DNA from 3 places in the Streptomyces sp. NPDC041135 genome. Region 3 is predicted to be linked to each of the others. Evidence: riboswitches for the same ligand, from Rfam matches in the RefSeq annotation. Region 3 holds a riboswitch; each other region holds the start of a gene.

Region 1 (3,266 bases), on a different contig from region 3:
TTCTGTTTCTAGATGGGATGCCCATGTCCATAGCCAGACCTGTCACCGCGCGCCGCCTGCTGGGGGCCGGCGCCGCCTCCCTCGCCCTCTGCGCCGCCTCCGTCGCCGGCGCCTCCGGCGCCTGGGCCCACGGCACGCCCGGCGGTGAGGGCTGGAAGGCCGGCGGCACCTACAAGCCGGGCACGGGTGCGGGCACGGAGACGGGCACCGACCGCTGCCAGTTCTCCCTGGACGGCACCAGCTTCTTCGACTCGGTGAAGGTCGACGACCAGAGCCTGCGGCCCTCCGCGGACGGCAAGGTGCACATCACCGTGCGCGCCGCCGGTGACGCGGCCACCTGCACCGCCTCCCTCGCCTCCTACCTCGCCCACGGCTCCTCCTTCGCCACCTCCGGCGAGCAGGTGTTCGTGGACTTCGACACCGTGACGGTCAAGCCGGGCGCGACCGACACCCTCGACATCGCGGTGCCGGACGCGGGCTGCTTCGCGCAGATCGACCTCTACCGCGGCGCGGTGAGGTTCGACGGCAAGACGGACGCCGGTGACGGTTTCGAGCACGGCGACCTGCCGGCCGGCCCGGACCACGCGGTCATCAAGGACAAGCTGATCGCGGCCTGGAACGGCGGCACCAAGGACTGCACGGCCGCCGAGTCGCAGTCCCCGACGCCGGCGCCGGCGCCGAGCGACTCCGCGTCCGGCTCCGCCACCCCGTCCGCCCCGGCGACGCAGAGCACCACCCCGGCACCCACCACCACCGAGTCCGGCGCCGCCTCAGCGACCCCGACCGCGGCCCCGGCCACCTCGGAGTCCGGCGCGGCCCCGGCCACCGGCGGCGACGACGGTGACCTCGCCGAGACCGGCGGCGGCGGCGACACCGGCGTCATCGCCGGCGGCGCGGCGGTCCTGCTGGTGGGCGGCGCCGCGATCGTCATGACCACCCGGCGCCGCCGTACGGCCCAGCGCTGACGACGGACGGGCGGACGGTGAGGCGGTGACACCGGCGGACCGGTGAGTCACCTCGGTGGACCGGGGGGTCACATAGGTGGACCGGTAAGTCACACAGGTGGACCGGTGGGTCAGGCGGTGTCCGCCGCGCAGTGTGCGAGCAGCGCCCGCACGTCCCGGTCGATCACCCGGTACCGCACCACCCGCCCCTCCTTCTCGCCCTCCACGACCCCCGCCGCCCGCAGCAGCCGCAAGGCCTGCGAGACGGCGGGGTCGTTCATTCCGGTGGCGATCGCCAGGTCGGACACCGCCAGCGGACCCGTGCGGTGCAGGGCGAGCAGCAGCGCCAGCCGCTTGGGGTCGGCGAGCAGGGAGAACCGGTCGGACCAGGCGCGCAGATGACCCGGCTCGCCGATCGCGGCGATGGCGTCGCACACCCGGTGGCCGTCGATGGAACGACGGTCCGCGCGGTCGGCAGGCACGAGATGCATGTCCTCATCCTCGCAGGCCTCCCGATTGTGATCTTCCATACCTGCGCACATGTGCAGCTATGCAGGGAACGGCCCTCCCCCCTACGGTGGACGGGCCGTGGTGCTCGGGAAGTCGGTGACGGTCCGTCAAGGACCCATGCCGACGCGGCCCTCGCCACTGTGAAGGGGGAAGTCCCCGTCCCGTCCGGCAGCCGCCGGGCCACTGGCCGGTCGTCCGGCTGGGAAGGCAGGGACGGCGGGCGTACGACCCCCAAGCCAGGAGACCGGCCACGGCAGCTCACGAAGTGATCCACGAGGTGCTGGAGCGTGACCGTATGACCGACCCTGCCGTTTTCCGCTGGCGCCGTGAGGACACCGTCCGCACGGCGGGCCTGCTGGCCGCCATCGCCGCCCTGCACGTCGCCGCCTTCGGCATCCTGTTCCTGCTCGTCGCCCCCGGCCACTACCGGGTCGGCAGCGAGACGTTCGGCATCGGGCTCGGTGTCACCGCCTACACGCTCGGCATGCGGCACGCCTTCGACGCCGACCACATCGCCGCGATCGACAACACCACCCGCAAGCTGATGGCCGACGGCAAGCGGCCGGTCTCGGTCGGCTTCTGGTTCGCGCTCGGCCACTCCAGCGTGGTCGTGCTCCTCGCCTCGCTGATCGCGGGCGGCACACAGCTCGCCGGCCGGATCACCAGCGAGGACTCCACCACCCACCAGGTGCTCGGCTTCCTGGGCACGACCGTCTCCGGCACCTTCCTCTACCTCATCGCCGTCCTCAACGTCGTGGCGCTGGCCGGCATCCTGAGGGTCTTCCGGTCCATGCGGGCGGGGACGTACGACGAACGGGAACTCGAACAGCACCTGGACTCGCGGGGGTTCATGAACCGCGTCCTGGGCCGGCTGACCAAGTCCGTCTCCCGGCCGGGCCAGATGTACCCGCTGGGCTTCCTCTTCGGGCTGGGCTTCGACACCGCGACCGAGGTGACCCTGATGGTGATGGCGGGCTCCGGCGCCGCGGCCGGGCTGCCCTGGTACGCGATCCTGTGCCTGCCGCTGCTGTTCGCCGCCGGGATGAGCCTGTTCGACACCCTGGACGGCACCTTCATGAACTTCGCCTACCAGTGGGCGTTCTCCAACCCCGTCCGCAAGGTCTTCTACAACCTCACCATCACCGGGCTGTCCATCGCCGTCGCCCTCTTCATCGGCACCATCGAGCTGGTCGGCGTCCTGCACGACAAGCTCGACCTGAGCGACGCCGTCACCGGCTGGATAGCCGGCCTGAACCTGGACAGCGTGGGATACGTCATCGTGGCCCTGTTCGTGGTGGTGTGGGCGGCGGCCATCGGCTACTGGAAGGTGGCCAAGGTCGAACAGCGCTGGACGGTACGGGCGGCGGAGGCCGACTAGGGTCGCTCGTGCGGATCAGGCCGGACGGGCCGTCCGCAGCCCGCCTGCGGCTCAGCGCGTGACCGTCTCCAGGTAGAGCCGGACGTAACGGTCCGCGTCGACCTCCAGCGCCACGTCCACCAGCGGCCGGGCGCGGGCCCCGCCGTGGATCTCGGACTCGCCGGGGCGGGGCCGGAGGTCGACGATCGTCTGGCCCCGGGCCGGTCCCGGCGCCAGGCAGACCTCGACGGGCAGCGGCCGGGTGACCAGCCCCGCGGGGTCGGCCACCGCGCAGACCGCGCCCGCGTCGCCGAGACCGCCCGCCTCCTCGGCCTCGGCCGGGCCGCCCTGGGTGGTCGGCCGGTGCGCGAGCAGGTCGCCGGCCAGCCGGGTGCCGGGGTCGTCGCCGGCCCGCAGCCGGTGGACGTCGGGGCCGGGGACGACGACCCGCATGA
Region 2 (3,266 bases), on a different contig from region 3:
CTCGCGACCATGCCGTACATCGCGCTCCAGCTCGTCGGCATCCAGGCCGTGCTGGACGTGATGGGCGTCGGCGGCAGCGCGAGCAGCAACTGGTTCGTCAAGGACCTGCCCCTGCTGATCGCCTTCGGCGTGCTGGCCGCCTACACCTACTCCTCGGGCCTGCGCGCCCCCGCGCTGATCGCGTTCGTGAAGGACGCGCTGATCTACATCGTCATCGCGGTGGCGATCATCTACATCCCGATCAAGCTCGGCGGCTTCGACGACGTCTTCGCCAAGGCGGGCCACGCCTTCGCGCAGGTCAACCCGGCGACCGGGAAGCCGCGCGGCGCCCTGGTCCCGGCCGAGGCAGGGCAGTGGACGTATGCCACGCTGGCGCTGGGCTCGGCGCTCGCGCTGTTCATGTACCCGCACTCGATCACCGCGACGCTGTCCTCGCGCAGCCGTGAGGTGATCCGCCGCAACACCACGATCCTGCCGCTGTACTCCCTGATGCTCGGCCTGCTGGCGCTGCTGGGCTTCATGGCGATCGCGGCCGGGGTGAAGGTCACCAACGGCCAGCTGGCGATCCCGCAGCTGTTCGAGGACATGTTCCCGGACTGGTTCGCGGGCGTGGCCTTCGCGGCGATCGGCATCGGCGCGCTGGTGCCGGCGGCGATCATGTCGATCGCGGCCGCGAACCTCTTCACCCGCAACATCTACAAGGACTTCATCAAGCCGGACGCCACGGCGAAGGAGGAGACCCGGGTCTCCAAGATCGTGTCGCTGCTGGTGAAGGTCGGCGCGCTGGTCTTCGTGCTGACCATGGACAAGACCGTCGCCATCAACTTCCAGCTGCTCGGCGGCATCTGGATCCTGCAGACCTTCCCCGCCCTGGTCGGCGGCCTGTTCACCCGGTGGTTCCACCGCTGGGCGCTGCTCGCGGGCTGGGCGGTGGGCATGATCTACGGCACGGTCGCCGCGTACGGTGTCGCCTCGCCGACCCAGAAGCACTTCGGCGGCTCGGCGAAGGAGATCCCCGGCATCGGGGAGATCGGCTACATCGGCCTGACCGCGTTCGTGCTCAACGTGGCCGTCACCGTCGTGCTGACCTTCGCCCTGCGGGCGTTCAAGGCCCCCGAGGGCCTCGACCAGACCAGTCCCGCCGACTACACCGCGGACGCGGGCGACCCGGGCGTCCAGGTGGAGCTGCCGCCGGCGACCGCGGACAGCGCCCACTGAGCGGGCCCGGACGGGCCGGCCGCCCGCTTACGCGGCGGCCGCGGACCGGCCGCCGCTGAACGGTTCCCGACGGGCCGCCGTGCGCACCGCGCAACGGCGGCCCGTTTGTCATGACATGACGCTCCGGCACCGCGCGACACAACATATGGGGGTGCTCGCCGAACCCGGCACCAGATGTATGCTCATGCTCGCTGTCGCCGCAGGGGAATCCGGTGCGAATCCGGAACTGTCCCGCAACGGTGTACACGCGTGCGTCCGCACGCCTGGTCAGTCCGAGGACCTGCCGGCAGCGCGCCCGGCCGTCCGGTCCGGGTGCCGAGACGTCCGGGCCTCGTGGAGTGGGCAGGTGGACGCGGCGCCGCCTGCGCCCGTGTGCCATCCCCTGCCCCGCGAGGCCCCGTGCCGAGCGAGGGAGAGCCCCCACGTGACCATCGCGCCAGCAGATCCGGCCTCAGTCAGCGTGCCGGAGACCGACGGTCCCGGTGCCGCGCTGCTGCGGACCCTGACCGAGCTGACCGCCGACCTGCCCGACGCCGACCCCGGCCGGGTCGCCGCCGCCGCGCTGCGGGGGCGGTCAGCGGCGGCCGACGAGGCGGAACTGCGCGAGCTGGCCACGGAGGCCGCCGCCGGCCTCATCTCCGAGGACCCCGCCTACTCGCGGCTGGCCGCCCGCCTGCTGACCCTCACCGTCCGCGCCGAGGCCGCCTCCCAGGGCGTGACGTCCTTCACCGCGTCGGTCGCCACCGGCCACCGCGAGGGGCTCATCGCCGACCGCACCGCGGCCTTCGTCCGCCTGCACGCGGCCCGCCTCGACGCGCTCGTCGACACCGGCGCCGACGACCGCTTCGGCTACTTCGGCCTGCGCACCCTGCACAGCCGCTACCTGCTGCGGCACCCGATCACCCGCAAGGTGATCGAGACGCCCCAGCACTTCCTGCTGCGCGTCGCCGCCGGACTTGCCGAGGACGACACCGTGCGGGCGCTCGACGAAGTGGCCGCGCTCTACCGGCTGATGAGCCGGCTGGACTACCTGCCGTCCTCCCCCACCCTGTTCAACTCCGGCACCCGGCACCCCCAGATGTCGTCCTGCTACCTCCTCGACTCCCCGCTGGACGAGCTGGACTCCATCTACGACCGCTACCACCAGGTCGCCCGGCTCTCCAAGCACGCCGGCGGCATCGGCCTGTCCTACTCCCGCATCCGTTCACGCGGTTCGCTGATCCGGGGCACCAACGGGCACTCCAACGGCATCGTGCCGTTCCTGAAGACCCTGGACGCCTCGGTGGCCGCCGTGAACCAGGGCGGCCGGCGCAAGGGCGCGGCCGCGGTCTACCTGGAGACCTGGCACTCCGACATCGAGGAGTTCCTGGAGCTGCGCGACAACACCGGCGAGGACGCCCGCCGCACGCACAACCTCAACCTCGCGCACTGGGTCCCGGACGAGTTCATGCGCCGGGTCGACGCCGACGGCACCTGGTCGCTGTTCTCCCCGGCGGACGTGCCGCAGCTGGTGGACCTGTGGGGCGAGGAGTTCGACGCCGCCTACCGCGCCGCGGAGGCCGCGGGCCTGGCGCGCAGAACGCTGCCCGCGCGTGAGCTGTACGGCCGCATGATGCGCACCCTCGCGCAGACCGGCAACGGCTGGATGACCTTCAAGGACGCCGCCAACCGCACCGCCAACCAGACGGCCGAGCCCGGGCACGTCGTCCACTCCTCCAACCTCTGCACGGAGATCCTGGAGGTCACGGACGACGGGGAGACCGCGGTCTGCAACCTGGGTTCGGTCAACCTCGGCGCCTTCGTGGACGCGGCGGCCGGTGACATCGACTGGGAGCGGCTGGACGCCACCGTGCGCACCGCCGTCACCTTCCTCGACCGCGTCGTCGACATCAACTTCTACCCGACCGAGCAGGCGGGCCGCTCCAACGCCCGCTGGCGGCCGGTGGGCCTGGGCGCCATGGGCCTTCAGGACGTCTTCTTCAAGCTGCGCCTGCCCTTCGACTCGGCCGGGGCGCGCGCCCTGTCGACGCGGATCGCCGAGCGGATCA
Region 3 (3,266 bases):
TGATCCTCTCCGCGGGCCTCGCCATCGCGCTCGGCACCTACCTCGGCGGCTGGCGCATCATCCGCACCATGGGCAAAGGCCTGACCGACCTCCAGCCGCAGCAGGGCTTCGCCGCCCAGACCAGCGCCGCGACCGTCATCCTGGCCTCCGCCCACCTGGGCTTCTCCCTGTCGACCACGCACTCCGTCTCCGGTTCGGTGATGGGCGCCGGTCTCGGCCGCAAGGGCGGCGTGGTCCACTGGTCCACGGCCACCCGCATGTGCGTCGCCTGGGTGCTGACGCTCCCGGCGGCCGCGCTGGTCGGCGCGCTCGCCGAGTCCGTGACGGACCTGGGCGACTGGGGCACCGCCACCGTCGCCGTCTTCCTGGTGGCCTCCGGTGCCGCGATCTGGAAGCTGTCCCGCCGGGAGGTCGTGGACGCCTCCAACGTCCTGGGCGCCGACGAGCCCGCCGGTGTGGTGACCACCGCCATCGCCGCCGTGGCCCCGCCGCCCGCCGGCCCCGTCACCGCGGACCTGACGGCCACCATCGCCGCCCCGGTCCCGGCCCTCTCCGTCCCGGCCGCCCCCGTCCCGGCCGGCGCGGTCACCGCCGCCCCCGTGGCGGTCGGCGCCGAACCGGCCGTCCCGCCGGCCGCCACCGTCTGACCCGAGCACCCGGTCACCGACCCGGTGACCAGAAAGCAGCACCGATATGCAGATCGACTGGGCAGCCCTCGGCTCCGTCTTCGGCGTCAGCCTCGTGGTCACCGTGGCCCTGGTGGCCCTGTTCACCCTCGGCGTCGCCGGCCTCTCCCGCCGTGAGCGGGCCGCGGCCCGGGGCGACTCCGCCGTCCTCGCCGTGACCGGCTCCTACGTGTGCTTCACCGCCTGCGCGGCGGCGGTGGCGTACGGCATCTTCCTGATCATGGCCAAGGCCTGATCCCGGGTGGCCGGCCACCGGGCCGGCCGCCGTCCGACGGGCTCCTCCCGCCGGTTCCGCTCAGCCGGGGCCGGGGAGGAGCCTTTCGCATGCCGTGTGCGGCGGGCGGGACCTGACGGGCGGTCGGCCGGGGGTGTGGGCCTGAGCACACTCTCCTCCCGCAGGTCAACGGCAAGTTGACGGCCGTTCCGGGGGCGTGGTGGACTGCCGGGGCCACTACGGCGGCAGAAGAGGAAGCCGGTGCGATTCCGGCGCGGTCCCGCCACTGTCACCGGGGTAGTACACCCCGGGAGCCAGGAACTCTCGCCGCCGGTCTCGTCGAACCAGGGCGTGGACACCCTGAGTGAGGACACACACCGCATGCTCGGCTGCCGATCGAGGCTCAGCACCAGGCCCGCGCTCCCCGCCGTACCCGACCCCACGGCCGGCTGAGCCGATGGGTGCCGATCGCGTCTTCGCGTACGGCGCCGCCGCCGGCCTCCTCGGTGACCTGCTCCTCGGCGACCCCCGCCGCGGGCATCCGGTCGCCGTGTTCGGACGGGCGGCCGGCGCCGTGGAACGGGTGCTGTGGCGCGACCACCGCGGCCGGGGCGTGCTGCACACCGCCGTGTGCGCCGGTGGCGCCGTCGCCCTCGGTGTGCTGGCCGAACGCGCCGTACGCCGCTCCCCCGCCGCCTCCGTCGCCCTGACCGGCGCCGCCACCTGGGCCGTCGTCGGCGGCACCTCGCTCGCCCGGGAGGCCCGGGCCGTCGGACGCGCCCTGGAGGCGGGCGACCTGGCCGCCGCGCGGGCCCGGCTGCCGCACCTGTGCGGCCGCGACCCGCAGACCCTGGACGCCGACGGGATCGCCCGGGCGGTCGTGGAGTCCGTCGCCGAGAACACCTCCGACGCCGTCGTGGGCGCCCTGGTGTGGGGCGCCGCCGCCGGAGTGCCGGGGCTGCTGGGCTTCCGCGCGGTGAACACGCTCGACGCGATGGTCGGGCACCGCTCGCCCCGCTACCGGCGCTACGGCTGGGCCTCCGCCCGCCTCGACGACCTCGCCGGATGGCCCGGGGCCCGGCTGACCGCCGCCCTCGCCGCCCTCGCCGGGCCCGACCCGCGCGGCGCGCTGCGGGCCTGGAAGGCCGACGCGCACCGCCACCCCAGCCCCAACGCGGGCCCCGTGGAGGCCTCGTTCGCGGGAGCGCTCGGGGTGCGGCTGGGCGGCACGCTCTCCTACGCCGGGCGCGTCGAACACCGGCCCGTGCTCAACGGGGACGCCGGACGCGCCGTCCGGGTCACCGACGTCGACCGGGCCGTGCGGCTCTCGCGCCGTGTCCAGCTGCTCGCGCTCGGCGTCACGGCCGCCGCGCGCCTCCTCGGGAAAGGACGGTGCGGATGAGCGGCGGGCTCCTGGTCGCCGGCACCACCTCCGACGCCGGCAAGAGCGTCGTGACGGCCGGGATCTGCCGGTGGCTGGTGCGGCAGGGCGTGAAGGTCGCGCCGTTCAAGGCGCAGAACATGTCGCTGAACTCCTTCGTCACGCGGGAGGGCGCGGAGATCGGCCGGGCGCAGGCCATGCAGGCCCAGGCCTGCCGCATCGAGCCGACCGCGCGGATGAATCCCGTGCTGCTCAAGCCCGGTGGCGAACAGAGCAGCCAAGTGGTGCTGCTGGGCAGGCCGGTGGGCGAGCTGAGCGCCCGCGGCTACCACGGCGGGCGCCAGCAGCGGCTGCTGGGCACCGTGCTGGACTGCCTCGCCGAGCTGCGCGGCACCTACGACGCGGTGATCTGCGAGGGGGCCGGTTCGCCCTCGGAGATCAATCTGCGGCGCACCGACATCGTGAACATGGGGATCGCGCGGGGCGCCCGGCTGCCCGTGCTCGTGGTCGGCGACATCGACCGCGGCGGCGTCTTCGCCTCCTTCTTCGGCACCGTCGCGCTGCTCTCCCCCGAGGACCAGGAGCTGGTCGCCGGCTTCCTGGTCAACAAGTTCCGCGGTGACGTGTCGCTGCTGGAGCCGGGGCTGGACATGCTGCACGGGCTCACCGGACGGCGCACCTACGGCGTGCTGCCCTTCCGGCACGGCCTCGGGATCGACGAGGAGGACGGGCTGCGGGTCTCCCTGCGCGGGACCGTCCGGGAGTCCAGCACCGCCCCGCCCGTCGGTGAGGACGTGCTGCGGGTCGCCGTCTGCGCGATCCCGCTGATGTCCAACTTCACCGACGTCGACGCGCTGGCCGCCGAACCGGGCGTCGTGGTGCGGTTCGTGGACCGGCCGGAGGAGCTGGCCGACGCCGACCTCGTCGTCATCCCCGGCACCCGGGGGACCGTACGGGCCCTGAAGTGGCTGCGGGAGCGGGGGCT

Evidence for each region. Region 3 has a riboswitch for cobalamin ahead of ACZ6CZ_RS27930 (cobalamin biosynthesis protein). Riboswitches for the same ligand answer to the same signal wherever they lie in the genome.
Region 1: linked by a shared signal. The riboswitch ahead of nicT (Nickel transporter NicT) and the one ahead of ACZ6CZ_RS27930 (cobalamin biosynthesis protein) in region 3 are both predicted to bind cobalamin.
Region 2: linked by a shared signal. The riboswitch ahead of ACZ6CZ_RS24975 (ribonucleoside-diphosphate reductase subunit alpha) and the one ahead of ACZ6CZ_RS27930 (cobalamin biosynthesis protein) in region 3 are both predicted to bind cobalamin.

What each region holds. Positions count from the first base shown of each region.
Region 1 covers NZ_JBVIYZ010000014.1:111,249-114,514, forward strand. Annotated here, with positions in the region: gene ACZ6CZ_RS27410 (LAETG motif-containing sortase-dependent surface protein) at 24-965, shown strand; gene ACZ6CZ_RS27415 (ArsR/SmtB family transcription factor) at 1,076-1,435, opposite strand; cobalamin riboswitch at 1,517-1,721, shown strand; gene nicT (Nickel transporter NicT) at 1,750-2,832, shown strand; gene ACZ6CZ_RS27425 (nucleoside hydrolase) at 2,884-3,266, opposite strand, start outside.
Region 2 covers NZ_JBVIYZ010000011.1:196,699-199,964, forward strand. Annotated here, with positions in the region: gene mctP (monocarboxylate uptake permease MctP) at 1-1,218, shown strand, start outside; cobalamin riboswitch at 1,397-1,520, shown strand; gene ACZ6CZ_RS24975 (ribonucleoside-diphosphate reductase subunit alpha) at 1,643-3,266, shown strand, end outside.
Region 3 covers NZ_JBVIYZ010000015.1:84,534-87,799, reverse strand. Annotated here, with positions in the region: gene ACZ6CZ_RS27940 (inorganic phosphate transporter) at 1-647, shown strand, start outside; gene ACZ6CZ_RS27935 (hypothetical protein) at 694-921, shown strand; cobalamin riboswitch at 1,105-1,246, shown strand; gene ACZ6CZ_RS27930 (cobalamin biosynthesis protein) at 1,358-2,302, shown strand; gene ACZ6CZ_RS27925 (cobyric acid synthase) at 2,299-3,266, shown strand, end outside.